DNA from 4 places in the Streptomyces nidicola genome. Region 4 is predicted to be linked to each of the others. Evidence: riboswitches for the same ligand, from Rfam matches in the RefSeq annotation. Region 4 holds a riboswitch; each other region holds the start of a gene.
What was found. Region 4 has a riboswitch for cyclic di-AMP ahead of ACOKM3_RS24625 (transglycosylase family protein). Riboswitches for the same ligand answer to the same signal wherever they lie in the genome.
Positions count from the first base shown of each region.

Region 1: it holds a riboswitch for cyclic di-AMP, as region 4 does, so the genes downstream of both, ACOKM3_RS12790 (M23 family metallopeptidase) here and ACOKM3_RS24625 (transglycosylase family protein) in region 4, are expected to answer to the same signal.
Region 2: it holds a riboswitch for cyclic di-AMP, as region 4 does, so the genes downstream of both, ACOKM3_RS20905 (M23 family metallopeptidase) here and ACOKM3_RS24625 (transglycosylase family protein) in region 4, are expected to answer to the same signal.
Region 3: it holds a riboswitch for cyclic di-AMP, as region 4 does, so the genes downstream of both, ACOKM3_RS08945 (M23 family metallopeptidase) here and ACOKM3_RS24625 (transglycosylase family protein) in region 4, are expected to answer to the same signal.

Region 1 covers NZ_JBNBPI010000001.1:2,815,410-2,823,052, reverse strand. Annotated here, with positions in the region: gene ACOKM3_RS12800 (M16 family metallopeptidase) at 1-909, shown strand, start outside; gene ACOKM3_RS12795 (M16 family metallopeptidase) at 927-2,294, shown strand; cyclic di-AMP (ydaO/yuaA leader) riboswitch at 2,535-2,698, shown strand; gene ACOKM3_RS12790 (M23 family metallopeptidase) at 2,711-3,511, shown strand; gene ACOKM3_RS12785 (GntR family transcriptional regulator) at 3,733-4,419, shown strand; gene ACOKM3_RS12780 (HPr family phosphocarrier protein) at 4,634-4,915, opposite strand; gene ACOKM3_RS12775 (bifunctional acetate--CoA ligase family protein/GNAT family N-acetyltransferase) at 5,104-7,643, shown strand, end outside.
Region 2 covers NZ_JBNBPI010000001.1:4,583,851-4,591,493, reverse strand. Annotated here, with positions in the region: gene ACOKM3_RS20920 (alginate lyase family protein) at 1-124, shown strand, start outside; tRNA gene ACOKM3_RS20915 (tRNA-Met) at 187-260, shown strand; gene ACOKM3_RS20910 (PP2C family protein-serine/threonine phosphatase) at 536-1,591, shown strand; cyclic di-AMP (ydaO/yuaA leader) riboswitch at 1,835-1,982, shown strand; gene ACOKM3_RS20905 (M23 family metallopeptidase) at 1,994-3,046, shown strand; gene ACOKM3_RS20900 (aldo/keto reductase) at 3,172-4,125, shown strand; gene ACOKM3_RS20895 (PrsW family intramembrane metalloprotease) at 4,134-5,480, opposite strand; gene trmB (tRNA (guanosine(46)-N7)-methyltransferase TrmB) at 5,566-6,333, opposite strand; gene lhgO (L-2-hydroxyglutarate oxidase) at 6,474-7,643, opposite strand, start outside.
Region 3 covers NZ_JBNBPI010000001.1:1,904,848-1,912,490, reverse strand. Annotated here, with positions in the region: gene ACOKM3_RS08955 (FtsX-like permease family protein) at 1-2,492, shown strand, start outside; gene ACOKM3_RS08950 (tyrosine-protein phosphatase) at 2,616-3,413, opposite strand; cyclic di-AMP (ydaO/yuaA leader) riboswitch at 3,797-3,968, shown strand; gene ACOKM3_RS08945 (M23 family metallopeptidase) at 3,972-4,754, shown strand; gene ACOKM3_RS08940 (SGNH/GDSL hydrolase family protein) at 4,973-5,755, shown strand; gene ACOKM3_RS08935 (TetR family transcriptional regulator C-terminal domain-containing protein) at 5,798-6,436, opposite strand; gene ACOKM3_RS08930 (APC family permease) at 6,681-7,643, shown strand, end outside.
Region 4 covers NZ_JBNBPI010000001.1:5,408,921-5,416,563, forward strand. Annotated here, with positions in the region: gene ACOKM3_RS24615 (cytochrome P450 family protein) at 1-158, shown strand, start outside; gene ACOKM3_RS24620 (LysM peptidoglycan-binding domain-containing protein) at 302-1,348, shown strand; cyclic di-AMP (ydaO/yuaA leader) riboswitch at 1,529-1,686, shown strand; gene ACOKM3_RS24625 (transglycosylase family protein) at 1,691-2,410, shown strand; gene eno (phosphopyruvate hydratase) at 2,773-4,053, shown strand; gene ACOKM3_RS24635 (FtsB family cell division protein) at 4,148-4,639, shown strand; gene ACOKM3_RS24640 (DUF501 domain-containing protein) at 4,685-5,209, shown strand; gene ACOKM3_RS24645 (Ppx/GppA phosphatase family protein) at 5,429-6,373, shown strand; gene ACOKM3_RS24650 (NAD(P)/FAD-dependent oxidoreductase) at 6,833-7,643, shown strand, end outside.

The DNA.
Region 1 (7,643 bases), 2.6 Mb from region 4:
CGTTACGACAACGTGCCCTACGGCACGGCGTTCGAGAAGCTGACCGCCCTCATGTACCCCGAGGGGCACCCGTACCACCACACGCCCATCGGCTCCATGGCCGACCTGGACGCGGCCACCCTCGAAGACGCGCGGAACTTCTTCCGCACTTACTACGCGCCCAACAACGCGGTGCTGTCGATCGTCGGCGACATCGACCCGGAGCAGACGCTGGCCTGGGTCGAGCGGTACTTCGGCTCGATCCCCGGCCATGACGGCAAGCCCGCCCCGCGCGACGGTGCCCTCCCGGAGGTCATCGGCGAGCAGCAGCGCGAGGTCGTCGAGGAGGAGGTCCCGGCGCGCGCCCTGATGTCGGCCTACCGGCTCCCGCAGGACGGCACGCGCGCGTGCGACGCCGCCGACCTCGCCCTCACCGTCCTCGGCGGCGGCGAGTCCTCGCGCCTGTACAACCGGCTCGTACGCCGTGACCGCACCGCCGTGGCGGCCGGTTTCGGTCTGCTGCGCCTCGCCGGAGCGCCCTCCCTGGGCTGGCTGGACGTGAAGACCTCCGGAGACGTCGAGGTGCCGGTCATCGAGGCCGCCGTCGACGAGGAGCTCGCCCGGTTCGCCGAGGAGGGCCCGAGCCCCGAGGAAATGGAGCGCGCCCAGGCGCAGTTGGAGCGCGAGTGGCTGGACCGCCTGGGCACGGTCTCGGGGCGCGCCGACGAGCTGTGCCGCTACGCCGTCCTGTTCGGCGACCCGCAGCTCGCCCTGACCGCCGTGGGGCGCGTCCTGGACGTGACCGCCGAGGAGGTCCAGGAGATCGCCAAGGCGCGCCTGCGTCCCGACAACCGCGCGTCCCTCGTGTACGAGCCGACCGCGCCCGCCGACACCGAGAACGCCGAGATCGCCGAGGAGGCGGGCCAGTGACCGAGCAGCTCGCGAACATGGACTTCCACCCGCGGCCGCAGGCGGGGGAGCCCAAGCCCTGGGCGTTCCCGGCCCCGGAGCGCGGCGCGCTCCCCAACGGCCTGACGGTGCTGCGCTGCCACCGGCCGGGACAGCAGGTCATCGCCGTGGAGGTGCACCTGGACGCACCGCTTGACGCGGAACCGAAGGGCCTCGACGGCGTCTCGACGATCATGGCGCGTGCCTTCAACGAAGGCACGGACAAGCACTCCGCCGAGGAGTTCGCCGCCGAGCTGGAGCGCTGCGGCGCCACGATGGACGCGCACGCCGACCACCCCGGCGTCCGTGCCTCCCTCGAAGTGCCGGCCTCCCGCCTCTCCAAGGGCCTCGCCCTCCTGGCCGACGCGCTGCGGGCCCCCGCCTTCGACGACAGCGAGATCGAGCGGCTCGTCCGCAACCGCCTGGACGAGATCCCGCACGAGGCCGCCAACCCGGCCCGGCGCGCCGCCAAGGAGCTCTCCAAGCAGCTCTTCCCTGCCGACGCGCGTATGTCGCGCCCGCGCCAGGGCACCGAGGAGACCGTCTCGGCCATCGACGCGGCGGCCGTGCGCGCCTTCTACGACCGGCACGTACGCCCCGCCACCGCCACGGCCGTCGTCGTGGGTGACCTGAGGGGCATCGACCTGGACGCCCTCCTCGCCGACACGCTCGGCGCCTGGACCGGCGACACCGCCGAGCCGCGCCCCGTGCCGCCGGTCGTCGCCGACGACACCGGCCGCGTGATCATCGTGGACCGTCCCGGTGCCGTGCAGACGCAGTTGCTCATGGGCCGGGTCGGACCGGACAAGCACGACCGTGTGTGGGCCGCGCAGATCCTCGGCACGTACTGCCTGGGCGGCACCCTCACGTCGCGCCTGGACCGCGTCCTGCGCGAGGAGAAGGGCTACACCTACGGAGTGCGCTCCTTCGCCCAGGTGCTGCGCTCCGCGCCCGACGGCAGCGGCGCCGCGATGCTCGCCATCAGCGGCTCGGTGGACACTCCGAACACCGGGCCCGCGCTCGACGACCTGTGGAAGGTCCTGCGCACGCTGGCGGCCGAGGGGCTCACGGATGCCGAACGGGACACCGCCGTACAGAACTTGGTGGGCGTGGCCCCGCTGAAGTTCGAGACCGCGGCGGCTGTCGCGAGCACCCTCGCCGACCAGGTCGAGCAGCACCTGCCGGACGACTTCCAGGCGCAAGTGTACCGGCAACTGGCCGCCACGGGCACCGTGGAGGCCACGGCCGCCGTCGTGAGCGCGTTCCCGGCGGGCCGCCTGGTGACGATCCTGGTGGGTGACGCCGCGCAGATCGAGGAGCCGGTCAAGGCGCTCGGCATCGGCGAGGTCACGGTGGTCGAGAGCTGAGCTCGTCTCCCGCGGCACACCACGAAGCCCCGGCGCCGGCATCGGCGGCCGGGGCTTCGTGGCGTCCGTCACGGTCGTCTTCAATCACCACACGCTCGCAAATGTCCGAATTGATGTGGTGGTTGCCTGTCTGCCCTGTGGCGTGCACTACAAAAGCCGGGTTCTGTTTGTCGATCCAAAGACGCCCCGCTTAGCGTTCCCTCCGGCTGTCCGCCAGACGTACGTCGCGCCCGCGACACCGGACAGTCATCGCCGAGTCCCCATGGTGCGAGCCAGGGGAGCCGGGGACCCACCGAAGTCCCTGGGGTGAATCGGGCGCTCTTCCCGTAAGGGGAGGGGGCCTGTAGGAGACCTTCCTGCTCCGAACCCGTCAGCTAACCCGGTAGGCGAGAAGGAAGGAAAGGACCAGCCACTTCATGGCGTTCACCCGTGCCACCGGGAAGCACCGCCGTCCCAGCCGCCTGACGCGTACCACCGCTCAGGTCGCCGGCGTCGCCGCGATCACCACGACGGGCGTGGTGGGCGGCCTCGCCGCCCCCGCACTCGCCGCCGACACCGCGGTAGCCCCGCACGACGGCCTCACGCAGGCCGTGGCCATCGGCGACTCCCTGGCCGAGCAGATCGACGCGCAGGCCACCGCGCAGCAGAAGGCCGCCGCCAAGGCGAAGGCCGAGGCCGAGGCCAAGAAGAAGGCCGCGGAGGCCAAGCGCAAGGCCGAGGCGGAGGCCAAGAAGCGGGCCGCCGAGAAGGCCGAGAAGGAGCGCGAGGCCAAGGAGCGCGCCGCCCGCGAGGCCGAGCGCAAGCGCCTGAACAGCTTCGTGTCGCCGATCTCCGGCTCGTACGTCTCCACGGCCTACCAGGCCGGCAGCGGACTGTGGTCCTCCGGCAGCCACACCGGCATCGACTTCCACGCCTCCAGCGGCACTTCGGTGCACGCGGTCGGCATGGGCACCGTCGTCGAGGCCGGCTGGGGCGGCGCGTACGGCAACAACGTCGTGATCAAGATGAAGGACGGTACGTACACCCAGTACGGTCACATGTCCTCGATCGGCGTCTCCGTCGGCCAGGACGTCACCCCCGGCCAGCAGATCGGCCTCTCCGGAGCCACCGGCAACGTCACGGGCCCGCACCTCCACTTCGAGGCCCGCACCGGCCCCGACTACGGCTCGGACATCGACCCCGTCGCGTACCTGCGCCAGCACGGTGTGAACGTCTGACCCGTCAGCCACACTCCACGAAAGCCCCGGCTCACCGAGCCGGGGCTTTCGCGTGTGCGGGTCTGCACTGTCCAAAAAATATCCCTGGATTCAGTTCCCTCGTCGGAAATTCAAGCCCGGTGGAATAGAGTCACCGGGTAAACGTTCCGGCCACGTGTCATTCGCGCTTGACCGGGCGTCAATCGGCCGCGTATCGCGGGCATTGAGGCGGAGGTCGAGTCATGCGCATTCCCGCGCAGTCGGTATGCACAGCGATCCGTGACGACATCGTCGCCGGCGTCTACGAGCGCGGCGGCAGGCTCACCGAGGAACTGCTCGCGCGTCGCTACGGGGTCTCGCGCGTGCCCGTCCGTGAGGCGCTGCGCACCCTGGAGGCGGAGGGGTTCGTCGTCACGCGCAGGCACGCGGGCGCGTGCGTGGCCGAACCCACCGAGCGGGAGGCGGCCGACCTCCTGGAGATCCGCATGCTGCTCGAACCCATGGGCGCCGCCCGCGCCGCGCAGCGCCGCACCGAGGCCCACCTCAAGGTGCTGCGTGGCCTGGTCAGGCTGGGTCAGGAGCGCTCCCGACGGGGCCAGAGCGAGGATCTGCGCTCCCTCGGCAGCTGGTTCCACGAGACGCTCGCGCAGGCCTCCGGCAGTCCCGGCCTGATCACCCTGCTCACCCAGCTCCGCCACAAGATCGCCTGGATGTACGCCGTGGAGAGCCCGGCCCGGCCGGCCGAGTCCTGGGCCGAGCACGGCGCCATCGTCGACGCCGTGGCGCGCGGCGACGCGGAGCGTGCCCGCGCCCTGGCCACCCTGCACGCGGAGCGTGCGACGGCCGCCCACAGGCTGCGCGTCCCCCGCGCGGGCGAGCATGTGAGGACTTCGCAACATGCAGTCAACACGGTGGGGCGCCAGGTTTAACAACAGCGCCGTATACAAAGAAGTGCACTATTCGGTGAATGGGTTGAACGGGGTGCGGATGAATTTCCGCTGCCTATTTCCCGCCGCCCAATTCGCGCCGCAATAGCGAACGGGCGTGCCGCAATTGTGAACGAACGTGCCACAATAGCGAACGAAAAAGCCGCGCGTCCCGAAGGGGAACGCGCGGCTCAGCCGTACTGCTTTTGTCTTTGTGTCAGACGGTCTCGGGAAGCTCCTCGAGCCCCTCGGCGACCAGCTTCGCCAGACGGTCGAGCGCGGCGTCCGCACCCTCGGCGTCGGAAGCCAGCACGATCTCCTCGCCGCCCTGCGCGCCCAGGCCGAGCACGGCCAGCATGGAGGCGGCGTTGACGGGGTTGCCGTCGGCCTTGGCGATCGTCACGGGAACGCCGGCGGCCGTGGCAGCGCGGACGAAGATGGAAGCGGGGCGGGCGTGGAGGCCCTCGGCCCAGCCGACGTTGACGCGGCGCTCAGCCATGTGATGCTGCCCTTCAGGTGTCTCACGGTTGTCTAGACCAGTGTTCCATATCGGGAGGCGTGCGTGACGCGGACCCAGGTCCTCACCGGCACGGCCCTTCGGTCCTCCATAGGGTGCCCTCCGTACGCACGGGCCGCGACCCGTACGACCGACCGTCATCTGTCGGTGCCCGGCCCTACCCTTGCGGCATGGAGACCCCGTCGGACCGCCATGCGTACCCCGCCCACTGGGAGGCCGACGTGGTGCTGCGCGACGGCGGCACCGCGCGGATCAGGCCCATCACGACCGCGGACGCCGAGCATCTGACCAGCTTCTACGAGCAGGTCTCGGACGAGTCGAAGTACTACCGCTTCTTCGCGCCCTACCCCCGCCTGTCCGCCAAGGACGTGCACCGCTTCACCCATCACGACTACGTGGACAGGGTCGGTCTCGCGGTCACGGTGGGCGGCGAGTTCATCGCCACGGTGCGCTACGACCGGATCAACGAGCAGGGCATGTCGGCTACCGCGCCCGCCGACGAGGCGGAGGTCGCCTTCCTCGTGCAGGACGCCCACCAGGGCCGGGGCGTCGCCTCCGCCCTCCTGGAGCACATCGCGGCCGTCGCCCGCGAGCGGGGCATCCGCCGGTTCGCCGCCGAGGTGCTGCCCGCCAACAGCAAGATGATCAAGGTGTTCCGGGACGCCGGATACACGCAGAAGCGCAGCTTCGAGGACGGCGTGGTCCGCCTGGAGTTCGACATCGAGCCCACGGAGGCCTCGCTCGCGGTGCAGCACGCGCGCGAGCAGCGCGCCGAGGCCCGCTCGGTGCAGCGCCTGCTCGCTCCCGGCTCCGTCGCCGTGATCGGCGTGGGACGCGCGGCCGGAGGAGTGGGCCGCAGCGTTCTCGACAACCTGAAGGACGCGGGCTTCACCGGCCGCCTGTACGCGGTGAACCAGGCGTTCGGGGATGACGTCACCGAGATCGACGGCGTGCCCGCGCACCGCTCCGTACGCGACATCGACCCGGCGGAGACGGTCGACCTGGCCGTCGTGGCCGTGCCCGCCCCGGACGTCCCCGAGGTCGTCGCCGAGTGCGGCGAGCGCGGCGTGCAGGGCCTCGTCGTGGTCTCCGCCGGCTACGCGGAGAGCGGCGACGAGGGCCGCGAGCGCCAGCGTGCCCTGGTCCGCCAGGCCCGCAGCTACGGAATGCGCATCATCGGGCCGAACGCCTTCGGGGTCGTCAACACGTCACCGGAAGTACGGCTCAACGCCTCGCTCGCCCCCGAGATGCCGCGCCCCGGGCGCATCGGCCTGTTCGCCCAGTCCGGCGCCATCGGCATCGCGCTCCTGTCCCGCCTGCACCGCAGGGGCGGGGGAGTCACCGGGGCCAGCGGCGTCTCCACGTTCGTCTCCGCGGGCAACCGCGCGGACGTGTCCGGGAACGACGTCCTTCAGTACTGGTACGACGACGCGGACACCGACGTCGCCCTCATGTACCTCGAATCGATCGGCAACCCCCGCAAGTTCACCCGCCTCGCCCGCCGCACCGCCGCCGCCAAGCCCCTGGTGGTCGTGCAGGGCGCCCGGCACAGCGGCATCGCGCCCACGGGCCACGCGGTGCGGGCCACCCGCCTCCCGTACGCCACCGTGTCCGCGCTGCTGCGCCAGGCGGGGGTCATCCGGGTCGACACGATCACCGAACTCGTGGACACCGGCCTCCTGTTGGCCCGCCAGCCGCTGCCCGAGGGGCCACGCGTCGCCATCCTGGGCAACTCGGAGTCGCTCGGCCTCCTTACGTACGACGTGTGCCTCTCCGAAGGGCTGCGGCCCAAGCCGCCGCTGGACCTGACGACCGCCGCGTCCGCCGCCGACTTCCGGGCCGCACTGGAGCAGGCCCTGGCCGACGAGAAGACGGACGCCGTCGTGGTCACCGCGATCCCCGCAGTGGGGGAGGGCCCCTCGGAGGACGCGGAACTCGCGGCCGCCCTGAGCGCGGCAGCCGCCACCGGCCCCACGAAGCCGGTGCTCGTCGTCCACGTCGAACTCGGTGGCCTCGCGGAAGCCCTCTCCGCCGCGGCCAGCACGGGGCCCAACGCGCCCGACACCCTGCCCCAGCGCGCCACTTCGGAGGCCTCAGGGACTCCCGGGGCTTCTTCGGATGCGCCCGACGTCGCCGAAGGCACCCCGCTTCCTGTGGACCGCACCAGGCGCCTCATCCCCGCCTACCCGGCGGCCGAGCGCGCCGTCCGCGCGCTCTCCCAGGTGTCCAAGTACGCCCAGTGGCGACGCGACGCCGCCGCGCCCGGCAAGGTGCCCGAGTACGACGCCATCGACGAGCAGGGCGCCGCCGAGCTCATCACGGAACTGCTCGCCAAGGAGGGCGACCCGCGGGGCGCAGACCTCGCCCCGGAGGACGCCCGCGCCCTGCTGTCCCGCTACGGCATCGACGTCCGCAGCACGCTGCCCGCCCCCGGCCCGGACGAGGCCGCGGCGGCGGCGCGCACGCTCGGCTACCCGGTGGCCCTGAAGACGACCGCCCCGCATCTGCGGCACCGCCCCGACCTCGGCGGCGTACGCCTGGACCTGGCCGGCGAGGGAGAGCTGCGGCGCGCCTACGAAGACCTGACCCAGCGGCTCGGCAAGCCTGCCGAACTGCGGCCGGTCGTGCAGTCGATGGCGCCGCGCGGAGTCGACACCGTCGTACGCGCCGTCATAGACCCGGCCGCGGGCGCCGTGCTCTCCTTCGCACT
Region 2 (7,643 bases), 830 kb from region 4:
GCACCTGAAGGGACGGCTGAAGATGGACCTCCCGCAGACCGAGAAGCTCACCCGCAAGCAGCGACCCGAGGGAACGGACGACCTGTTCGTGGCGTGGGAGACGCTCACACACGCCGCCGCGTGAGCCGTCACGCGAAGCGATTCGCGTTCACTCCCCCTGATGGCGTAGAGTTGTGAACACAACGGCGCGGGGTGGAGCAGCTCGGTAGCTCGCTGGGCTCATAACCCAGAGGTCGCAGGTTCAAATCCTGTCCCCGCTACTGAAGACCGAGGCCGGAATCTCATCGAGATTCCGGCCTCGGTTTTTTTGTGCCGCGATGCCGTCGCGGCGCCCCGTGTCGCCCCTGTGCCGCCGGTGTTGCGCACGTCACTTTCCCCACCCGTACGGCCCACTCCTGCTCGCCCCCGCGTCCCCGTGCAGGAACTCTTGGTGAGACGCCGGAAGCTGGCAGGGAACGGCAGGAGACAAGTGGTGGGGCAGCGAACAGGAGGTACCGGCGGGAGACGGAGGCGGCACGGCTCAGAGAACGTGAGCGTGCGGCTCTTCCTGCGGCTGCTGCCCCTGCTGCTCGTCATCGGCGGCGCGATCTACGAGTACGTCACTCCCAGCGGTTTCCCCGGCGCCCCCTTGTTCAGCGCGGCGCCGCTGGTGGCCGCCCCGTTCTTCTCGCTCCGCGCGACGATGCTGGTCGGCGTCGTGTCGATCGGCGCGATCGTCGCCGTGCACCTGCGTTTCACGGGGCACCTCGACTCGGTGTTCGTCACCGAGATCGCCACCGTGGCCACCGTCTGCCTGCTGGCCTGTCTGCTCAACCGGATCGTCTACCGAAGTTACGAGCAGCTGGCCTCCGCCCGTGAGATCGCGCAGGCCGCGCAGCTGGCGGTGCTGCCCGAACCGGCCCGGCGGCTCGGCGGTTTCGTCATCGCGGCGCGCTACGAGGCGGCGCAGGCCGACGCGTTCATCGGCGGCGATCTGTACGCGGTCCAGGACACCCCGCACGGTATCCGGATCATCGTCGGCGACGTGCGCGGCAAGGGGATGGGCGCGGTCGCCGCGGTCGCCGTCGTCATCGGCGCGTTCCGGGAGGCCGCCGAGCAGGAGGGTTCCCTGGAAGCGGTCGCCCAGCGTCTTGAGCGGGCCCTGGCACGCGAGGGCACCCGGCGCAGCGGCATCGACGACTTCGAGGGCTTCACCACCGCGGTGCTCGCCGAGATCCCGCACGGCGTCGAGCTCGTCCGCGTCCTCAACCGGGGCCACCCCAGCCCCCTGTTACTGCTCGGCGACGGCACCGTACGCGCACTCGATCCGTGCCAGGCGGCGCTGCCGCTCGGCATGAGCGAACTCGGCAGCTGGCCCGACCGGGCCGTCGAGGCGGCGTTCCCGTCCGCGGCCACGCTGTTGCTCTACACCGACGGGCTCTCCGAGGCGCGCGACCCGAGCGGCCGCTTCTACGATCCGGCGGCCCGGCTCTCCGGACGCGTCTTCCCGGGGCCCGAGGAACTCCTCGCGTCCCTCGCCGCGGAGGTGCGCGCGCACACCGGTGACGGGACGAAGGACGACATGGCGCTGCTCGCCGTGCGACGCGGCTGAGTTCCTTGATCGTTATTACCAGAGGTAGTCGAACGGCGTCGCTCCGCATAACAATTGACGCACCATCAGTTGCATGGACGTTTGCGGAGTGCGATCAACTCGCCCGATTCCGCCCACTCCTGTCCCGATAAGTCCTGGCCAGAGTCGTGAACGATCAGTGGGAAGCGCTTGGAATTACTGTCTGCTGTCTATTAACGTTCGATAACGCAGCGCGGTCGTCCCAGCCGTCACAAGAGACGGCTCCGTGCGCACACGCTCAATCCCGCAAGGGAACCGGGGAACCACCAACTTGGGGTGAATCGGACGCTGTTCCTGTCCAAGGAGGCGTCCGTAGGAGACCTTCCTGCTCCGAACCCGTCAGCTAACCCGGTAGGCGAGAAGGAAGGAAAGGAGAGCGCCCCCGTGGCGTCGAACCGGCCTGCCCCCGACTTCTTCTACGGCCCCGAAGACGACTTCGGCGTCGAGCAGGAGACCTGGGAGGAGTGGAACCCCACCGAGGAGTCCGTCGCTCCCGTCCGCGGCAGGCATCGCGTAGCCCGCCGCCGTGGTGGATTCGCTCGCAGCTCCACTGTTCTCGGCGTCGGCGTGGTCGCCGCCGTCGGTGCGGGCGGCATCGCCACCGCACAGGGCGGCAAGCCGCCGGTCCACATCTCCATGCCCGACCTGTCGGCGGTCAAGGACTCGCTGCCCGAGGCCAAGTCGCTGCCGGGCGTGGGCTCGCTGATATCCGACGGCTCGGACTCCGATTCCGACTCCGGCGCCACGGCCTCCCCGCTGAGCGGCGCCGGTATCACCCAGGCCGAGGCCGCCGACGGGCAGACCGGCGCCGGCGAGGCGCTGCGGGCCCGCATCATGCAGCAGGCCGAGACGCAGCAGGACGCGGCCGACGCCACCGCGAAGCAGGCCGCCGAGGAGGCCGCCGCCAAGCAGGCGGCAGCCGAGGCCGCCGCCAAGCAGGACGCGGCCAGGGCCAAGGAACTCGCCGACAAGAAGAAGGCCGAGGCGGAGGCCCGCCGCAAGGCCGAGGAAGAGCGCCTCGCCAAGCTCGCCAAGAGCTTCAAGCTCCCGGTCGCCTCGTACACGCTCTCCGGCACCTTCGGTCAGCCCGGCTCCATGTGGTCCTCCGGCTACCACACGGGCCTCGACTTCGCGGCCTCCACCGGTACGCCGATCCGCGCCGTCCACGGCGGCACGATCACGGAGGCCGGCTGGGCGGGCGCGTACGGCTACCGCACGATCCTCACCCTCGACGACGGCACCGAGCTGTGGTTCTGCCACCAGTCCTCGCTCAACGTCAGCGCGGGCCAGAAGGTCTCGACGGGCGATGTCATCGGCCGCGTGGGCGCCACGGGCAATGTCACCGGGCCGCACCTCCACCTGGAGGTCCACCCCGACGGGCAGTCCACCGGGGTCGACCCGGCGACCTGGCTGCGCGGCAAGGGCCTCACCCCCTGAGCGACTGAACCCCGGCGGTCCTGGCGCACACCCCCCGACGTCAGGGCTGCCGGTTTGCCCATTCTTGGGGCGGTTTCCGGTGCGATCCCGGAATACCGTATTCCGTACGGGTGTTGGGTAGGGGCATGACTTCCTCTCGCTCTCTGCGCAAGCTCGGCACCTCCGACCTCGAGGTCTTCCCGCTGTCCCTCGGGGGCAACGTGTTCGGCTGGACCGCCGACGAAGCCACGTCCTTCGAGGTGCTCGACGCGTACGTCGCCGCGGGCGGCAACTTCATCGACACCGCCGATGTGTACTCGGCGTGGGTGGACGGCAACCGGGGCGGTGAGTCGGAGACCGTCATCGGCAAGTGGCTGGCCTCGCGCGGCCGCCGCGACGACGTCGTCATCGCCACCAAGGGCAGCCAGCACCCCGAGTTCCAGGGCCTGTCCGCCGCCAACATCAAGGCCGCGGCCGACGCCTCCCTGAAGCGCCTGGGCACCGACCACATCGACCTCTACTACACGCACTACGACAAGCCCGAGGTGCCGGTCGAGGAGATCATCGGCGCCCTCGACGAGCTGGTGAAGGCGGGCAAGGTGCGGCACATCGCCGCCTCCAACATCTCCGCCGAGCGCCTCCAGGAATCCCTCGACTTCTCCGACCGCGAGGGCCTCGCCCGCTACGTCGCGCTCCAGCCGCACTACAACCTCGTCTCCCGCGACACGTACGAGGGCGAGCTGCAGGACGTCGCCGCCCGCGCGGGCCTCGGGGCCGTGCCGTACTACGCGCTCGCGTCCGGCTTCCTGACCGGCAAGTACCGGCCGGGACAGCAGGTGGACAGCGCCCGCGCCGCGAAGGCCGGCGCGTACCTGGAGACGGAGCGCGGCCAGAAGGTCCTGACCGCCCTCGACGAGACCGCGCAGGCGCACGACGCCGAGATCGCCACGGTCGCCCTCGCCTGGCTCGCCGCGCAGCCCACGGTGACGGCGCCGATCGCCTCCGCACGCATCGTCGAGCAGCTCCCGGCGCTGCTCGCGGTGGCGGACGTGGAGCTGACGCGGGCGGAGCTCGACCGGCTGACGTCCGCGTCTCAGTAGGCGGCGGCTCAGTAGCGGTACGGGTTGTCGTAGAGGTACGCGGGGCCCTGGGTGTACGCGGGGCCCTGCGCGAGTGGGCCCGCGTACACCGGGGGCAGCCACATCGGCGCTGCGATCTGGGAGCCGTACGCGAGCGCCGGGCGCGCGTAGTCGCGCCGCGCCCACAGCGCTTCAAGGAGGTCCCGCTCCCGTTCGACGAAGTCCGCGCCTGCCTTGCCCCTGCGGCCGCGGTGGCGAAGGAGCGCGAGGGACGTCGCGAAGTCCTCGTACTCGGCGACCGCGGTCGTGGCGGCCCGGCCGCCGTAGTGCGTCGCGAACTCGCGGGCGAGGCGCCGTGCCTTGAGCGAGCCGAGTGCGAACGGCTCGGGCGGGGCGAGCCAGCCCGCGGCGACGTAGGCGGGCAGCTCCTGGCGGATGGTGCGCAGCTCGCGCTGGCGTACGTACACCGAGAGCCAGGTGAGCACGCCGAACACCGGCACCATGAACGCGGCGTACACCGCGAAGAAGCCGTACTCGCCGAACGAGGACGAGCCGTTCCAGAACGCGTGCATGCCCATCGCGGCGAGCAGTCCGGCGAGCGGGAGCAGCATCCGGCGCAGTCGGCCGCGGCCCGGCGCCATGGCGGCCGCGATGCCGAAGCCGATGCCGGTGAGCACGGTGAACAGCGGGTGCGCGAACGGGGACATCACGATGCGCACGAAGAAGGTGGCGGCGGTGACCGAGGTCAGGCCGGCTCCGGTGCCGGAGAGCTGGTCGGTGCCGAAGGCGTTGCCGAGATAGAGGATGTTCTCGGTGAACGCGAAGCCGGTGGCGGTGACCCCGGCGATGACGACGCCGTCGACGATTCCGGTGAAGTCCCGTCTGCGGAACAGGAAGACGAGCAGCACGGCCGCCGCCTTCGCGGACTCCTCGACGATCGGGGCTATGACGGTGGCGCCGAGGGTGTCGGCGCTGGACGGGTCGGCGGTCGCGGTCTCTATCCAGCGGGTCGCGAAGCTGTTGGCGACGATCGCTATCAGTGCCGCCGCGCACGCGCCCCACGCGAACGAGAAGATCAGGTTCCGCCAGGGGCCCGGCTGTACGCGGTCCAGCCAGCGGAACGCGGATATGAGGAGGGGAACGGGCAGCACGGCGAGCCCGAGCCCGACCAGGAACCCCTCCGTGCCGGTCTGCTCGCGTACGAGGGCGAGGATCACGACCCCGGAGACCGCGAGCAGCGCCGCGAGCGCGGTGGCCCGCACGCCCTTCCGCTCCCACCAGCGCGGATGCGGAACCGCACCGTGCGGGACCGCGCCGCTCGGGTGTGCGCCGAGGACGTCGTCCTGCCGGTGCGGATGGACGGGATACGAGGCCACCAATTGACCCTAACGAGGGATGCGGCCCGCCGCGACGGGGCCGAGGGGATCCGGCCCGGGTCCGGCCCTGAATCGGGGAAGGGCCCTATCGGCGCCGGAAGAGCAGGTCGTGGACCACATGGCTCTTGTCCAGGCCCTTGCCCTCGAAGCGGGTGAGCGGGCGGAAGTCGGGGCGGGGCGCGTAGCCGCCGTCCTCGATGGTGTTCTCGTAATCGGGGTGGGCGGTGAGGACCTCGAGCATCTGCTCGGCGTAGTCCTCCCAGTCGGTCGCGCAGTGCACGAGGGCGCCCTGCTTGAGCGGCCCGGCCACCAGGGACAGAAATTCGGCCTGGATCAGTCGCCGCTTGTTGTGGCGCTTCTTGGGCCAGGGATCGGGGAAGTACACCCGCAGCCCGTCGAGGCAGTCGTCCGGGAGCATGTCGCGCAGCAGCACGATCGCGTCCCCGTTCGCCACCCGTACGTTGTCGATCCCGGCGCGCTCCGCCAGGTTCAGCAGATTGCCCTGGCCGGGCGTGTGCACGTCGACCGCGAGGATGCCGGTCGTCGGGTCGTCCTCTGCCATCTGCGCCGTGGCCTCGCCCATGCCGAAGCCGATCTCCAGGACGACGCGCTCGACGCCGGGGAACAGCTCCGCGAGGTCGAGCCTGCGCTGCCCGTCGATGTCCAGGCCCCACTTGGGCCACAGCCGGTGCAGGGCGTCACCCTGCGCGTCGGTGACCCGGCCGCGGCGGGGCTGAAAGCTGCGGATGCGGCGCTCGTAGTGCGACTGCGCGGGGTCGGGCCGGGGCCCGTCGGGAAACCGCGGCTCGTTGGGGCGGGCGGTGGACGCGGGGATTTCAGACGACTCAGACACAGTGGGCTCAATTTTACGGCCACTGTGAGCGCCTGCGATCGACGCTTGAGCAGCCGGTGCGGCAATTCAAGCCCCTGCGGCGTTTGAGCAGCGGGGTCCGGGGCGAAGCCCCGAGGCGTCGACCCCGGTGCCGGCCGAGGTCACACCAGTGCAAGCACGCGCCGCGCAATCTCCCGCCCGATCGGCAGAGACGCCGTCGCCGCCGGCGAGGGCGCGTTCAACACGTGAACCGCCCGCGCCCCCTCCCGTATGAGGAAGTCGTCGACCAACGTCCCGTCCCGCAGCACCGCCTGCGCCCGCACCCCCGCCGCCACCGGCACCATGTCCTCCGCGTCGACCCCGGGCACAAGCCTCCGCACAGCCTTCGTGAACGCCGCCTTCGACAACGACCGGTGGATCTCCCCCGCCCCGTAACGCCAGTGCCGCCCCGCCATCCGCCAGGCCCCCGGCCAGGCCAACGTCCCGCCCACCTCGCGGGGCCGCACGACCCCCCACCCGTACCCCTCACGCGCGAGCGCCGGCACCGCGTTGGGCCCCACATGAACGCCGCCGTCGATCCCCCGCGTCAGATGCACCCCGAGGAACGGGAACGCCGGATCCGGCACGGGGTAGACGAGCCCGCGCACCAGGTCGGGCCGCCCGAGCTCGAAGTACTCGCCGCGGAACGGCACGATCCGCATCTCCGGATCGTCCCCGGTCAGCCGCGCCACCTCGTCGCACCGCAGCCCCGCGCAGTTGACGAGCACCCGCCCGCGCACCACGTCGCCCGCTCTCGTCCGCACGGCGACACCCCGGTCCGGGCGCCGGTCGACCTGCACGACGTCCGCCCCGTACCGGATCTCGGCCCCGGACGCCTCGGCGAACCGCTCGGCGACCGCGCTGTAGTCGACGATCCCCGTCGTCCCCACGTGGATCGCGGCGAGGCCGCGCACCTCCGGCTCGTACTCCTGGATCTGCGCGGGGCCGAGCTCGCGCACCGGAATCCCGTTCTCCCGGCCGCGCTGGACGAGCGCGTGCAGGCGGGGCAGCTCCTCGCGCTCCGTGGCGACGATCAGCTTTCCGGTGACCTCGTGCGGGATCCCGTACTCCGCGCAGAACTTGACCATCTCGGCGGCGCCGCGCACCGCGAACCGCGCCTTGAGCGAGCCGGGCCGGTAGTAGACCCCGCTGTGGATGACCCCGCTGTTCCGCCCCGTCTGGTGCCGGGCCGGGCCTTCTTCCTTCTCGAGGACGACGACCCGCGTCCCCGGCGCCGCCCGCGACACGGCATACGCGGTGGAGAGCCCGACGATCCCCCCGCCGACCACCAG
Region 3 (7,643 bases), 3.5 Mb from region 4:
CGGCTGTGCGCTTCAAGCCCGCCTCGTTCGCTGGCACGTTCGTCGCGCTGCTGATGTCGGCGCTGATCGTCGCGGCCTGCGGCACCCTGCTGGAGACCGGCGTACGTGCGTCGGTTCCGGCGCAGCGGTACGCGAAGGCGCCGGTCGTGGCGGCGGCGGACCAGTCCGCGCGGGTCGTCACCGACACCGTCGACGGTCCTGAAGAGACCACGTACCCGCTGCCGGACACCGCGCGCGTGGACGCGGGGCTCGCGGCGAAGGCGGCCCGGGCGCCCGGCGTCGAGGCTGCGGTGGCGGACTTCACCTTCCCGGTGCGGCAGAGCTCCACCTCGTCGAGCGCGCTCACCGGCCACGGCTGGGGCTCGCACGCTTTCACCGGGACCGCGCTGTCCGCGGGCGCCGCGCCGCGCACGGGAGAGGTGGCGCTCGACGCCGCCGCGGCCCGCACCGCGAAGGCCCACGTCGGCGACACCGTCGCGCTTGAAACGGCGGCGGGGCGCGCGGAGTTCAGGGTGTCCGGTCTTGCCAGGGCCGGGGCCGGGGACACCGCAGGGGCAGGCAAGGCGGCGGGCGGCGGGGCCACGGCCTGGTTCGCCGACGCGGAGGCCCCCGCGCTGTCCGGGCACCCCGGCAAGGCCGAGGCCATCGCCGTACTGGCCAAGGACGGCGCCGACACCGGCGCCCTCGCCACCGCTGTCGAGAAGGCACTGACCGGCTCCGGCGCGCAGGTGCTCACCGGTGACGACCGCGGCGAGGTCGAGGACCACGGCCTGGCCTACGCCAAGGAGAACCTCACCGCGCTCGGCGGCTCCTTCGGCGGGATCGCCACGCTGGTCGCCGTCTTCACCGCGGCCGGCACGGTCGCCCTCTCCGTCGGCCAGCGCACCCGCGAGTTCGCGCTGCTGCGTGCCGTTGGCGCCACGCCGCGGCAGATCCGCCGTGCGGTCGCCTCCGAGGCGCTGCTCGTTGCGCCGCTCGCCGGGGTGCTCGGGTGCCTGCCGGGCATCGGGCTCGCGCACTGGTGGTTCGGGCAGCTGAAGGACCGCGGGGCCGTCCCGCAGGCGGTCGAGCTGCACGTCTCGTGGATCCCGCTGGTCGCCGCCGTCGGGACCGGGCTGCTCACGGCGCTCGGCGCCGGGTGGATCGCCGGGCGCAGGCCCGCGAGGATCAAGCCGGGTCAGGCGCTCGCCGAGGCCTCGGTGGAGCGGCTGCGCCCGGGCGTCATCCGTACCGTGCTCGGAGTCGCGGCCCTCGGCGGCGGCTCGGCGCTCGCGGGCGTCGCGGCCTCCACCGCCGGAGCCGACGCGGCGAACGCCTCGCTCGGCGTCGTGATGCTCTTCATGCTCGCCGTCGCGCTGCTCGGCCCGCTGGTGGCACGGCTGTGCGCGGCGCTCTTCGGCCTGCTGCTGCGCGGGGGAGACGCCTCGGCCTCGCTGGCGGCCGCCAACTCCCGGACGAATTCCCGCCGGTTGGCCTCCGCGATCACGCCGATCGTGCTGGCGATGGCCTTCGCCTCGACGCTGGTGTTCATGCACACGAGCGAGAGCAAGGTCTCCGCGGACCAGTTGCGCGAGGGCATCACGGCGGACCACGTCGTCACCGACCCGGCGGGACTGCCCACGGGCGCCGCCGACCGGGCGGCCCGCGCTCCCGGCGTGGACGCGGCCGTGAGCCTGCTCGAGACGCAGGTGCTCGTGCCGGTCGACTCGGGCGGCGAGACGTCGTTGCAGGCAACGGCGACGCAGGGCATCTCGGGCTCCGGCGCCGAGCTGGCCAAGGTGCAGGACCTGGATGTGCGCGGCGGCAGCCTGGACCGCGTGGGCGCGGGCCGCATCGCCATCGACAAGACGCTTGCCACGGCGGCGAAGGTGCAGGTCGGCGACAGGCTGCCGCTCTACCTTCCCGACGGCACGAAGGCCCGCCCGGAGGTCGCCGCGGTCTACGGCCGGGGCCTCGGCCTTGCGGCGGTGACCATGGACCGCGCGTCCCTGGCCGGCCACGTCACCTCGGGCTTCGACGGCACGCTGCTGGTGCGCGGCGGCGACGTCGGGCCGCTCGCCGCACTGGGCAAGGTCACCGACGCCTCGGGCTATGCCGTCGCGCAGAGCGCGGACAGCGAACTCGGCGCCTGGTCCAACTACATGATGGCCGCGGTCCTGGGCGGCTTCGCCGCCGTCGCCGCGGTCAACACCCTGGTGATGACGGTCCTGGACCGCCGTCGCGAACTGACGGTGCTCCGCCTCGTCGGCTCCACGCGCCGCCAGGTGCTGCGGATGCTGCGTTGGGAGAGCCTGCTGGTGTCGGCGGCGGGGGTGGCGCTCGGCACCGCCATCGCGCTGATCACGCTGACGCCGATGATGCGCGGCATGACGGGGGAGTCCCCGTACATACCGCCGCTGCTGTACGGCACGTTCGCCGCGAGCGCGGTGTGCCTCGGGCTGCTCGCCGTAACCCTCCCTGCCCGCGCGGCACTTCGCGACAGGGAGGGGTGACGTCGGACACGGGGCCGAGGTTCGGGGCTGCGGCTCAGGCCCGGGCCCCGGCCTCGGTCGAGAAGGCGGTGCCGGGGCCTCAGGTGCCGGGCCTCAGGCGCCGGGGGCCTCAGGTGCCGGACCTCAGTCGAGAAGGCGCTCGCGCAGCCGCTCCCGCGTCGCCGAGGTGAGCTTCAGGCCCTCTTCGAGGTAGCGGTCGGTGCTGCCCCACAGTTCGTCGATCGTCTCGAGGCCCGCGTTGAGGTACTCGATGCGGGCGTCGAAGAGCGGGCTGAGCAGCTCCATGATCTCGGGGGAGTAGGCGTCCTTCGCGGTGGCGGTGCGGCGCACGTTGTAGCGGCGGTGCTTCTCGTTGGACTTGAGGTAGTCCGCCTCGATGGCGTCGCGCTCCACGCCCACCGCGAGCAGTGTCACCGCGATCGACAGGCCCGCGCGGTCCTTGCCCGCCGCGCAGTGCATCAGCGCGGGGAGGCTGTCGTCGGCGAGGGAGTGCAGCACGCGGCTGTGCTCGGCGGTGCGCTCCTTGATCATGGTGCGGTAGGACTCGACGAGCCGGTTCGCCGCGCGGCCCTCGGAGAGGATCTGGCGCAGCTGGTCGATGTTGCCGTCGCGGACCATGGTCCAGAATTCGGCGCCGTCGGCCGGGTCGTTGAGCGGCAGGTTCAGATTGCGCACGCCGGGCAGTTCGACGTCCGCGCCCTCCAGCTTCTGGTCCGCGGAGTTGCGGAAGTCGAAGACCGTGTGCAGGCCGAGGGAGGAGAGGAAGGCCGAGTCCTCGGCCGTGGCGTGGGCGAGGTGACCGCTGCGGAACAGTACGCCCTGGCGCACGCGCCGGCCGTCCACGGTGGGCAGGCCGCCCACATCTCGGAAGTTGCGCACTCCGGTCAGCTCGGGCTCGGTGGACGGTGCGTGCTGCGTCACAGGGGCTCCTCCCAATCGGTGCACCGGCGTTGGGTCGCCGGCGGGCGCGCTCCTGACGATACGACATCGGTTCCACAGGCAACCATCTATCCGATTCGCCCTGATCCGTGCCAACTGTGCATGGATCGAAGGGGCTTGTGGGCGTGTGCGTGACCGGCTTCATGTTCGTGACGCTGTGTGGCGGGCGGCCGGGATTGCCGCCCCAGTAATCCCCGAAGGTATGGCGTTGGTAAAGCGGCGAATGTCGACGGAGGGTTACACCGGGAAGCCTCAGGATCCCAAGGAATTGGCACCGCAGATGAATTCGGGGTTTGTCGTCGCCATTGCCGTTCGCCTACGGTCACCAATCAATCCGGTCGGAACGCCTAGTCCTGCCGCCGCCCGGATTCCTTTCGACTACCCGTCACGGCAGGAGCGGGGGACCCACACGCAAGACGCCGCGTAGGGGATTTCCCGAAGCGGCTTGGGGTGAAGCCGTGCCCGTACCCCGGGCGCGGCCGGGCATCTCCAGCCCGAACCCGACAGCTCACCTCGTAGGCGACGGAGAGGAAATTCAGCATGCCCGCAAAGGGAAAGCACCGCCTTTCGACCTCCCAGCGCATCGCCCGTGTCGCCGCCGTCGCCTCCGCCGGTGGAGCCGCGCTCGCGCTGCCGCTGATGGGCGCCACCGGTGCGCAGGCCGCGACGTCCGCCCCCGCCGCCGACGCCACGACGTACACCGTCAAGGCCGGTGACACGCTCTCGAAGATCGCCAAGGCGCAGGACGTCGACGGCGGCTGGAAGAAGCTCTACGAGGACAACAAGGACGCCGTCGGCTCCGACGCGGACCACCTCAAGATCGGCGTCAAGCTCACCATCGGTGGCGCGGCCGCCAGCGGCTCCGGCTCCGAGGGCGCGGCCACCGCCACGCAGGCGAGCGCCAAGACCACCGCCTCCGGCGACTACGTGGCGCCGGTCGACGGCGCCAAGGGCACGGGCTACGGCAACTCCGGCTCCATGTGGTCCAGCGGCAGCCACACCGGCGCCGACTTCTCGGTGCCGACCGGCACCTCCGTGAAGTCGATCGCCGACGGCACCGTCGTCTCGACCGGCTCGGGCGGCGCGTACGGCAACGAGGTCGTCATCGAGCACGCCGACGGCCACTTCTCCCAGTACGGCCACCTGTCCTCGATCGGCGTCGCCCAGGGCGACACCGTGACGGCCGGCCAGGAGATCGCCAAGTCCGGCGCGACGGGCAACGTGACCGGACCGCACCTGCACTTCGAGGTCCGCACGACCGCGGACTACGGCTCGGACATCGACCCGATCGCGTACCTGAGCGAGCACGGTGTGAACGCCTGAGACATCTCGTAGCGGTCGCGACCGCTCGCCCGATGCGGCGCCCGGAGAGCTCCCCGGGCGCCGCATTCGCGTTCCCGCGCTTATTCCCCAGGTGGCGAGTGGGTTATCTCACCACGCGTCAACCCCTGGCTACGGTCGCGTAGGTCACAGTCGAGGGTGAAAGATGTGTGGTCGTGGCAAACGAATCGAGAGCACTCACGGAGACACTCAACGGCACGATCCGGTCCTACGCGGCCGTGGGCGACAGCTTCACCGAAGGAGTCGGTGACCCCGGGCCCGACGGAAAGTTCGCGGGCTGGGCCGACCGGCTCGCAGTCCTCCTGGACGACCGTGTCCCCGAGGACACCTTCAAGTACGCGAACCTGGCCGTGCGCGGCAAGCTCCTCGACCAGATCGTCGCGGACCAGGTCCCGAAGGCGGTCGAGCTCGCCCCCGACCTGGTGACCCTGGTCGCCGGCGGCAACGACATCATCCGCCCCGGCACCGACCCGGACGACGTGGCCGAACGCTTCGAGAAGGCCGTGGTCCAGCTCACCGAGGCGGCCGGCACGGTCATGGTGGCCACCGGCTTCGACACCCGTGACGTGGCCGTGCTCAAGCACCTGCGCGGCAAGATCGCCACGTACAACATGCATGTGCGGGCGATCGCCGACCGGCACGGCTGCCTGATGCTCGACCTGTGGTCCCTGAAGTCCATCCAGGACCGCAGGGCCTGGGACGACGACCGCCTCCACCTGTCGCCCGAGGGGCACACGCGGGTGGCGCTGCGCGCCGGTCAGGCGCTGGGTATCGACGTGCCGGCCGACCCCGAGCAGGCGTGGCCGCTGCTGCCGCCGCGCGGCACGTTCGAGGTGCGGCGCGACGACATGCACTGGGCGCGCGAGTTCCTGGTGCCGTGGATCGGGCGCCGGCTTCGCGGCGAGTCCTCCGGCGACCGGGTGCAGGCGAAGGGCTTCGTGGACCCGCACGCGGTGAAGGCGCACCTGGAGGCGGCGTCCTGACGCGTTGAACCTCCGAGGCGCGGTGGCGCTGACGGCCTCCCGTCAGCGCCCCGCCCCGGTCAACTCCGCGCGCTCGAGCCCCAGTTCACGGGCGAGCGCCTCATCCACCCACTCCTGCATACGGGCCCGCGACACGACGGCCGACCTGGCGCGCCGGTCGTCGTACGCCGTCATCTGCACGGCGAGCCCGTCGAGCAGCGCCGTGAGCCGCAGCGCCGCCGCCATCGGGTCGGCGCAGGCGAACTCGCCCGCCGCCACACCCTCGGCGACCACCTCCGCGAGCGCCGCCTTCCACTGCCGGTCGAGGTCCCGCGTGACCTCCCGCAGCGCGGGCTCGCGCAGCGCCGCCGCCCAGCCCTCGATCCACAGCCGCCACCCCTTGGCCTGACCCGTCGGCGCGTACCAGCGCACCGCGGCGCGCAGCCGCTTCAGGGCCGTCGTGCGGCGGCCGAGCAGCTTGCGCAGATGGGCCAGGTCGCTCTCGGCGGCATGTGCGAACGCGGCCGCGACGAGCTTCTCCTTCGTCGAGAAGTGGTACAGCACCAGCGCGTTGCTCACGCCGAGCGCCGATGCCACGTCGGCGATGCGCACGGCGGCCACCCCGCGCGCCTCGATCTGCTCGATGGCGGCCCCCAGCAGCTCTTCGCGCCGCTCGGCCACGCTCAACCGGACTCTGGTCACGCCGCAAGCCTAGTTGTTCCCGTGTGCCGACTCGTTCACGTGCAGGACTCTTGACGGCTCGCCGCCGCACAGGTCACAGTCACGTCACGTTCCACTACTGACTGGCTGTTCAGTCAATAAGTCGGTCGGTCGGGGGTAAGCGCGGCCCGAGCAAGACCCGCAATGCCCGTCAGTGCAGTCCTCGTTCGTACTCGTCCGTCCCGTCCGTCCTTGTTCGTTCTCGCTGTTCTCGCCAGGAGCAATCGTGACCCAAGCGCCATCCCTCTCGCCGACCCCGCCCGCCGGGGACGAGCCCGACCTCTCCGAAGGCTGGGGCGAGCAGCGCTCACGGCTGCGCAAGGATCTGCGCCGGCTGGACGTGCTGTTCTTCCTCATCTGCACGCTCGTCGGCCTCGACACCATCGGCTCCGTCGCCGCCCAGGGCCCGCAGGGGCTGACCTGGATGGTCATCCTGGCGGTCCTCTTCTTCCTCCCCTACGGGCTGCTCGTCGCCGAACTCGGCTCGGCCTTCCCCGTGCAGGGCGGCCCTTACGTGTGGACGCGCCTGGCCTTCGGCCGGCTCGTCGCCGGCGTCAACCAGCTCCTGTACTGGATATCCAACCCGGTCTGGGTGGGCGGCAGCCTGTGCATCATCGCGCTGACCACCTGGGAGGAGTTCTTCACGCCGCTGCCGGGCTTCTGGAAGTACATCGCCGGGTTCGTGTTCATCTGGGGCGGCGCGCTCGCCGTGGTGCAGTCCGTACGCATCGGCAAGTGGGTGCCCATCGCCGGCGCCGTCGCGCGCGTCGTGCTGCTCGGCTTCTTCCTCGTGTCCGTCGTCGTCTACGCCGCCGAACATGGCGTGCACGCCCTACCCGCGGGCGAATTCACGCCTACGTATGCGGGCTTCGTGGCGCTCGTCCCGGTGCTCATCTTCAACTACGTAGGCTTCGAACTGCCCAGCTCGGCCGCCGAGGAGATGAAGAACCCGCGCCGCGACATCCCGCTGTCGATCCTGCGCTCCGGTCTCGCCGCCGTGCTCCTCTACGGAGGCCCCATCCTCGGCATCCTGTTCGTCCTGCCCAGCCAGGAGATCGGCAGCCTCGGCGGCTTCATCGACGCCTGCAAGGCCGTCTTCACCGTCTACGGCGGGTCCATCGCGGCCGACGGCACGGTGACGCTGACCGGGCTCGGCTCCGTGTTCGGCGGGATCGCCGCGGCGGGCCTC
Region 4 (7,643 bases):
CCCGCCTCCCGGACCTGCGACTTGCGGTGGAACCTACCGATTTGCGGTGGCGTGGCGGCCTCATCATGCGTGGACTGCGCACGCTCCCGGTGGAGTTCACCCCGCGTCAGATCCCCACCGGAACCGACGGGTCAGCTGACGGGCCGTCAACACTGTGACTTTCACGTGATCTACGCTGCATCGACTTGTGACAGGTGTTCGAGTGCCGCTACGTTCACGGATCATCGCGACACATGCACAACCCGCACCACTTGCACCACCCGTCGCGCGTAGCAGCATCAGTCTCGCGAAAGGCAAACGCATGCTCTCCGGGAACGGTCGTCACCGTCGCCCCCGTCAGGCCCCTGCTCTCGTCGTCGCAGCCGGAGTCGCCGGCAGCGCCATCGCGATCCCGCTGTTCGCCGCGAGCGGCGCGAGCGCCGCGACCACGCAGGCGTGGGACAAGCTCGCCGAGTGCGAGAGCGGTGGGCAGTGGAGCCTGGACGCCGGTAACGGCTACTACGGCGGTCTCCAGTTCACGCAGGAGAGATGGGAGGAGTACGGGGGGCTCGACTACGCCCCGCGTGCCGACCAGGCCAGCCGCTCGCAGCAGATAGCCGTCGCCGAGAAGGTTCTTGACGACAAGGGCGTGAGCGCCTGGCCGATGTGCTCGCTCACCGCCGACCTCACCGAGGACGACGGCTCGGCGGACGTCGACCCGGGCGTGTCCGCGTCGCCGCAGCCGTCCGAGTCCTCCACGCCGTCCGGCACCGATGCCGACAGCAAGTCGGACGACGGCGGCGACAACAGCGCCGACGAGGACGCCGACAAGGCGGGCTCCACGGACGCGACGGATTCGACCGGCGCGAGCGATTCGACCGAATCGGCGGATTCGGGAGACAAGGGTCACGACGGGGCCGAGGACTCCGCCGCGTCGGACCGCCCGTCGGCCGACGAGTCGGGCGATACCTCCGGTAACAAGGCCGAGGGCTCCTCGGCCCCTTCAAGTGACAAGTCCCACGCGCCTTCTGACGGCACCGCCTCCGAGACGGCCCCGCCGTCCGCCTCGCCCTCCGACGAGGCGCAGGACAGCGCCACGTCGGGCCGCCATCGCGGCGATCGCGCCGCCGAGGACGGCTCCGACTCCCGTACGGGGGAGGGGCGTCACGCCTCGCGCGACGAAAGGCGCGACGGCGACACGTACAAGGTGCACGCCGGCGACAACCTCTGGGACATCGCGAAGGCCCAGGACGTGCGCGGCGGATGGGACGCGCTCTACGAGCGGAACAAGGAGACGGTCGGTACCGACCCAGACCTCATCCTTCCTGGTCAGAGCCTGGACCTTGGGGACGGATCGGACAAAAAGTAGCGGGAGTTCGGGGCGGTTGAAGGGGCTTTGTCCGATCTTGATCGAGTGAGATATGGGTCTCAAAGCCCCTGATCGACTTTGAAATCGGACGGATCGACCGCTTACGTTCGTGACCGCTCGCTTCAGCGGGCCCCGATGGACGTCACGCCGAATCCTGCCAACGTCCGTACGGGAACAGTCGACGCTTATGCGCCGTAGGCAGGAGCGGGGGACCCAGGTAAGCGCCCTTCCGGGAGACCGGACGGGCTTGGGGTTAAGCAGCGCACAAGGATGCGTCTGCCGGGCACTCACTGGCCCGAACCCGACAGCTCACCTCGCAGGCGTCGGTGAGGAGATATCTCCATGCTGTTTTCCGGCAAGAACAAGCACCGCCGCCCGTCCAAGGCCGTCCGCGTCGCCACGCTCGGTGGTGTCGCCGCTGCCGCCGTCGCCGTGCCGCTGATGGGTGCGACCTCCGCCTCCGCCGCGACCACGTCCGAGTGGGACCAGGTCGCGCAGTGCGAGTCCGGTGGCAACTGGTCCACCAACACCGGCAACGGTTTCTACGGCGGCCTCCAGTTCTCGTCCTCCACCTGGTCCGCCTACGGCGGCGACCAGTACGCCTCCACCGCCGACCAGGCCTCCAAGGCCCAGCAGATAGCCGTCGGCGAGAAGGTCCTCGCCTCCCAGGGCAACGGTGCCTGGCCGAACTGCGGCTCGGGCCTGTCCTCCACCCCGAACGAGGGTGGCGCCGACGACTCGTCCTCGCAGCAGCAGAACACGCAGCAGCAGAACACCCAGCAGCGTGCCGACCGCTCCGAGCAGCGCCAGCAGCCGAAGCAGGAGGCCCCCAAGCAGGAGGCCCCCAAGCAGCAGGCGGCTCCGAAGCAGGACACCGTCACCACCCCGACCGGCAACAAGGTCGAGAAGGGCGACGGCGAGTACAAGGTCAAGACGGGCGACACCCTCAGCAAGATCGCCGAGGCGCACGACACGACCTGGCAGCAGCTGTTCTCGAAGAACAAGGACATCGTCAAGGACGCCAACCTGATCTACCCGGGTCAGCAGCTGCACCTCAGCTAAAGCGTCCGGTCCGCGCAGGACCACCGGTCCGTACCGGACCACGGTTTCGTACCGGACCACGGTTTCGTACCGGACCACCCAAGGCCCTCCCAGGCCATCAGGTACGGGCTCGGCATCGGCGGACGCCGAGCCCCGCCGCACCCCGTCCCCACGGGCCGCTCACTTCGGCGACCTCCGTCCCGGCACAGCCGGGACGGAGGTCGCTGTTTTTGTTCAGTTAAGGAACATTTCGCTATCGGCGTTGTCCACGAGGCGGGCGTTCGGATGGCCGATGCCCGCGAGCCGGTTACGCTCAGGGGTGCGGGACCACGTACCAAGCAGCCGCCCGCATAGCCTGCGTCACATCCAAGAAGGAGATGCTCGTGCCGTCCATCGACGTCGTCGTAGCCCGGGAAATCCTGGACTCCCGAGGCAACCCCACGGTCGAGGTCGAGGTCGGCCTCGACGACGGGAGCACCGGCCGTGCCGCCGTCCCGTCGGGCGCCTCCACCGGTGCCTTCGAGGCCATCGAACTCCGCGACGGTGACCCGAACCGTTACCAGGGCAAGGGCGTCGAGAAGGCCGTCCTCGCCGTCATCGAGCAGATCGGCCCGGAGCTCGTCGGTTACGACGCCACCGAGCAGCGCCTGATCGACCAGGCGATGTTCGACCTGGACGCGACCGACAACAAGGGCTCGCTCGGCGCCAACGCCATCCTCGGCGTCTCGCTCGCCGTGGCCCACGCCGCCTCCGAGGCCTCCGACCTGCCGCTGTTCCGCTACCTCGGTGGTCCGAACGCGCACCTGCTGCCCGTCCCGATGATGAACATCCTGAACGGTGGGTCGCACGCCGACTCCAACGTGGACATCCAGGAGTTCATGATCGCCCCGATCGGCGCGGAGTCCTTCTCCGAGGCCCTGCGCTGGGGCGCCGAGGTCTACCACACGCTGAAGAAGGTCCTGAAGAGCAAGGGCCTGGCCACCGGCCTCGGCGACGAGGGCGGCTTCGCCCCGAACCTGGGCTCGAACCGCGAGGCCCTGGACCTGATCCTCGAGGCCATCAAGGAAGCCGGTTACGTTCCCGGCCAGCAGATCGCCCTCGCGCTCGACGTCGCCGCCTCCGAGTTCTACAAGGACGGCAAGTACCAGTTCGAGGGCAAGGAGCGCTCCGCCGCCGAGATGACGGAGTACTACGAGGAGCTCGTCTCCGCGTACCCGCTCGTCTCCATCGAGGACCCGCTGTACGAGGACGACTGGGCCGGCTGGAACACCATCACCGAGCGCATCGGTGACAAGGTCCAGCTCGTCGGCGACGACCTCTTCGTCACCAACCCGGAGCGCCTCGCCCGCGGCATCGAGGAGAACTCGGCGAACGCCCTGCTCGTGAAGGTGAACCAGATCGGTTCGCTGACCGAGACCCTGGACGCCGTCGAGCTCGCGCAGCGCAACGGGTTCAAGTGCATGATGTCCCACCGCTCCGGCGAGACCGAGGACGTCACGATCGCCGACCTGGCCGTCGCCACGAACTGCGGCCAGATCAAGACCGGCGCCCCGGCCCGCTCCGAGCGCGTCGCCAAGTACAACCAGCTCCTGCGCATCGAGGAGATCCTGGACGACGCGGCGGTCTACGCCGGCCGTTCGGCGTTCCCGCGCTTCAAGGGCTGAGCCTCACTGAGGTAGCAGTTACGTACGTCCCCGCACTCGGTCCCGTACCGTGTGCGGGGACGTACGTACGTGAGCGGGGAGGCGGGAGCAGGCGATGCCCGGAAAGGTCCGGAACAGGGACTCCAGAGATCGCTTCTCGACGGCCACCCGCCTGCGCGTCCTGGGTGAGCAGACCGCCGAGCGCGTCTACCGCTCGCAGAGCAAGCGGCAGGCCCGCCGCTCCCGGCTCACCGGCCGCGCGGCCCTGCTCGCCCTCGTCCTGTGCACCCTCGTGGTAGCGCTCGCGTACCCGATAAGGCAGTACGTGTCGCAGCGCGGCGAGATCGAGGACCTGCAGCGCCAGCAGCAGGAGGCCAAGGCGCGGGTCGACAAGCTGCGCGACCAGAAGGCCCGCTGGCAGGACGACGCGTTCGCCGAGCAGCGGATCCGCGAGCGCCTGCACATGGTGATGCCGGGCGAGACCGGCTACGTGGTGCCGAACGAGCGCACCGCCGCAGCCGAGCGCGCCGAGCAGGGCGCGGAGGACCGCCCCTGGTACTCCAACGTCTGGGACGGCGTCGACAAGGCCGACCAGGCGGACAATTGACGTTCACCGCCGACAACTGACGATCACTGAAGGAACACCCGAGCGATGGAAACGCCCCCGCCGCAGACCGAGCCCACCGCGCCCACGGACGCCGACATCCAGGCGTTCAAGGAGCAGCTGGGGCGCCCGCCGCGCGGACTGCGCGCCATCGCGCACCGCTGCCCCTGTGGCAACCCGGATGTGGTCGAGACGGCCCCGCGTCTGGAGGACGGGACGCCGTTCCCGACGACGTACTACCTGACGTGTCCGCGGGCGGCGTCGGCGATCGGGACGCTCGAGGCCAACGGGGTGATGAAGGAGATGACGGAGCGGCTCAAGACGGATCCTGAGCTGGCTCGTCAGTACCGCGCCGCGCACGAGGACTACATCGCGCGGCGTGACGCCATCGAGGTCCTCGAGAACTTCCCGAGCGCCGGCGGTATGCCCGATCGTGTGAAGTGCCTGCACGTCCTGGTCGGGCACTCCCTGGCCGCGGGGCCCGGTGTGAACCCCCTCGGTGACGAGGCGATCGCCATGCTGCCGGAGTGGTGGCGCAAGGGCGCCTGCGTCACGTCCGAGTCCACCGACTGACCTTCTCCTTCCCCACCCCACCCCTTCCCGAAAGTCCTGCGGACGGCCTCCTCAATCGCCGGAGGGGCTTGAAGATCAGGAAGTCCTGCCGGACGGGCCGCCTCAATCGCCGGCGGGGCTGAAAATTCAGCCCCGCCGGCGATTGAGGCGCGGGGGTCTGGGGGCGGAGCCCCCAGCGGCGAACCGTAACCATCCGAGGACCTAAGGAGCCCACCCGCCATGACCAGGGTCGCCGCCATCGACTGCGGCACGAACTCGATCCGACTCCTCGTCGCGGACGCGAACCCGGAGACCGGTGAACTCGTCGACCTGGACCGTCGGATGACGATCGTCCGGCTCGGCCAGGGCGTCGACAAGACGGGCCGCCTCGCCCCCGAGGCCCTGGAGCGGACGTTCGCGGCGTGCCGCGAGTACGCCGAGGTCATCAAGGAACACGGCGCCGAAAAGCTCCGCTTCGTGGCGACCTCCGCCTCCCGCGACGCCGAGAACCGCGCGGATTTCGTGAGCGGCGTCCTCGACATCCTGGGCGTCGAGCCCGAGGTCATCACCGGTGACCAGGAGGCCACGTTCTCCTTCACGGGTGCGACGAAGGAACTCACGGGCCGGGCCGACCTGGACAAGCCCTACCTGGTCGTCGACATCGGCGGCGGCTCCACCGAGTTCGTCGTCGGCGACGACACCGTGCGCGCCGCCCGCTCCGTGGACATCGGCTGCGTACGGATGACGGAGCGCCACCTCGTCGCCGAGGACGGCACGGTCTCCGACCCGCCGACCCCGGCGCAGATCGAGGCGATCCGCCAGGACATCGGCGAGGCCCTCGACCTGGTCAACCAGACGGTGCCGCTGACCTCGGCCCGCACCCTGGTCGGCCTGGCCGGCTCCGTCACCACGGTGGCCGCGCTGGCCCTCGGTCTGAGCGAGTACGACTCGACGGCGATCCACCACTCCCGGATCTCCTTCGACAAGGTCGCCGAGCTCACCGACTGGCTGCTGACGTCCACGCACGACCAGCGCGCGCTGAAGCCGGTCATCCACCCGGGCCGGGTCGACGTCATCGCCTCGGGCGCGCTCGTACTGCGTCTCATCATGGAGTGGACCGGGGCGCGCGAGGTGGTCGTCAGCGAGCACGACATCCTCGACGGCATCGCCTGGTCCATCGCCTGAACAGGGCCCCGCAACAGGCCCGGAACAGCCCCCGAACCACCCCCGAAATCGTCTCTCCTGAGCGCCCCACGCAGCGTCTGAGCGCCCCGTGGGGCGCTTCCGACACCCCGCCGCGACACGCTGTCGGGAAAGTTCGTGAAGTTCTTCACAAGGAAATCGGCCCACTTGGTCGCTGTTACGCGCTCTCGGGTCCGTTCAGGGGCTCACGGGGGACCCGTCGAGGGTCGCGCGTGAGGTTGCCGCAGTGTTGCGAGCCGGTTGCGGACCGAAGTGGTCCAGTACCGCCAAATGCTCACTATGGCTGCTCAAGAGGGGTGAGCAACGTCTGGGACGGCCCGGTGGTTCCCCCTGGATGTCATGACATGGGTCACGTGGGCGGCGCAGTGTAGCAGAGCCCCCCTACAAGCTTGTGAAGGGGCGCACGAGCGACCCCCGCCAGTCGGGTGGATACTCGATGGCATGAGCACCACGGAGCGTCCCAGGATCCTCATTGTCGGGGGTGGGTACGTAGGCCTGTACGCGGCGCGGCGCATTCTCAAGAAGATGCGCTACGGCGAAGCGACCGTCACGGTCGTGGACCCGCGCTCGTACATGACGTACCAGCCCTTCCTCCCCGAGACCGCCGCCGGCAGCATCTCGCCGCGCAACGTCGTCGTCCCCATGCGACGCGCTGTGCCGGGCGCAGAGATTCTCACCGGCCGCGTCACCTCCATCGACCAGGACCGCAAGGTCGCCTCCGTCGCGCCGATCGTCGGCGAGGCGTACGAGGTTCCCTTCGACTACCTGGTGATCGCGCTCGGCGCGGTCTCCCGCACCTTCCCGACGCCGGGCCTCGCCGAGGCCGGTATCGGTATGAAGGGTGTCGAGGAGGCCGTCGGCCTGCGCAACCACGTACTTGAGCAGCTCGACAAGGCCGAGTCGACGACGGACGAGGAGATCCGCCGCAAGGCGCTCACCTTCGTGTTCGTCGGCGGTGGCTTCGCGGGTGCCGAGACCATCGGTGAGGTCGAGGACCTGGCGCGCGACGCGGCCAAGTTCTACAAGAACGTGAAGCGCGAGGACATGCGCTTCGTGCTCGTCGACGCCGCCGACAAGGTGCTGCCCGAGGTGGGCCCGGAGCTCGGCGTCTACGGCCGCAAGCACCTGGAGTCCCGCGGGATCGAGGTCTACCTCTCCACGACGATGCCGTCCTGCGTCGACGGTCACGTGGTCCTCAGCAACGGCCTCGAGGTCGACTCCAACACCATCGTGTGGACCGCCGGCGTCAAGC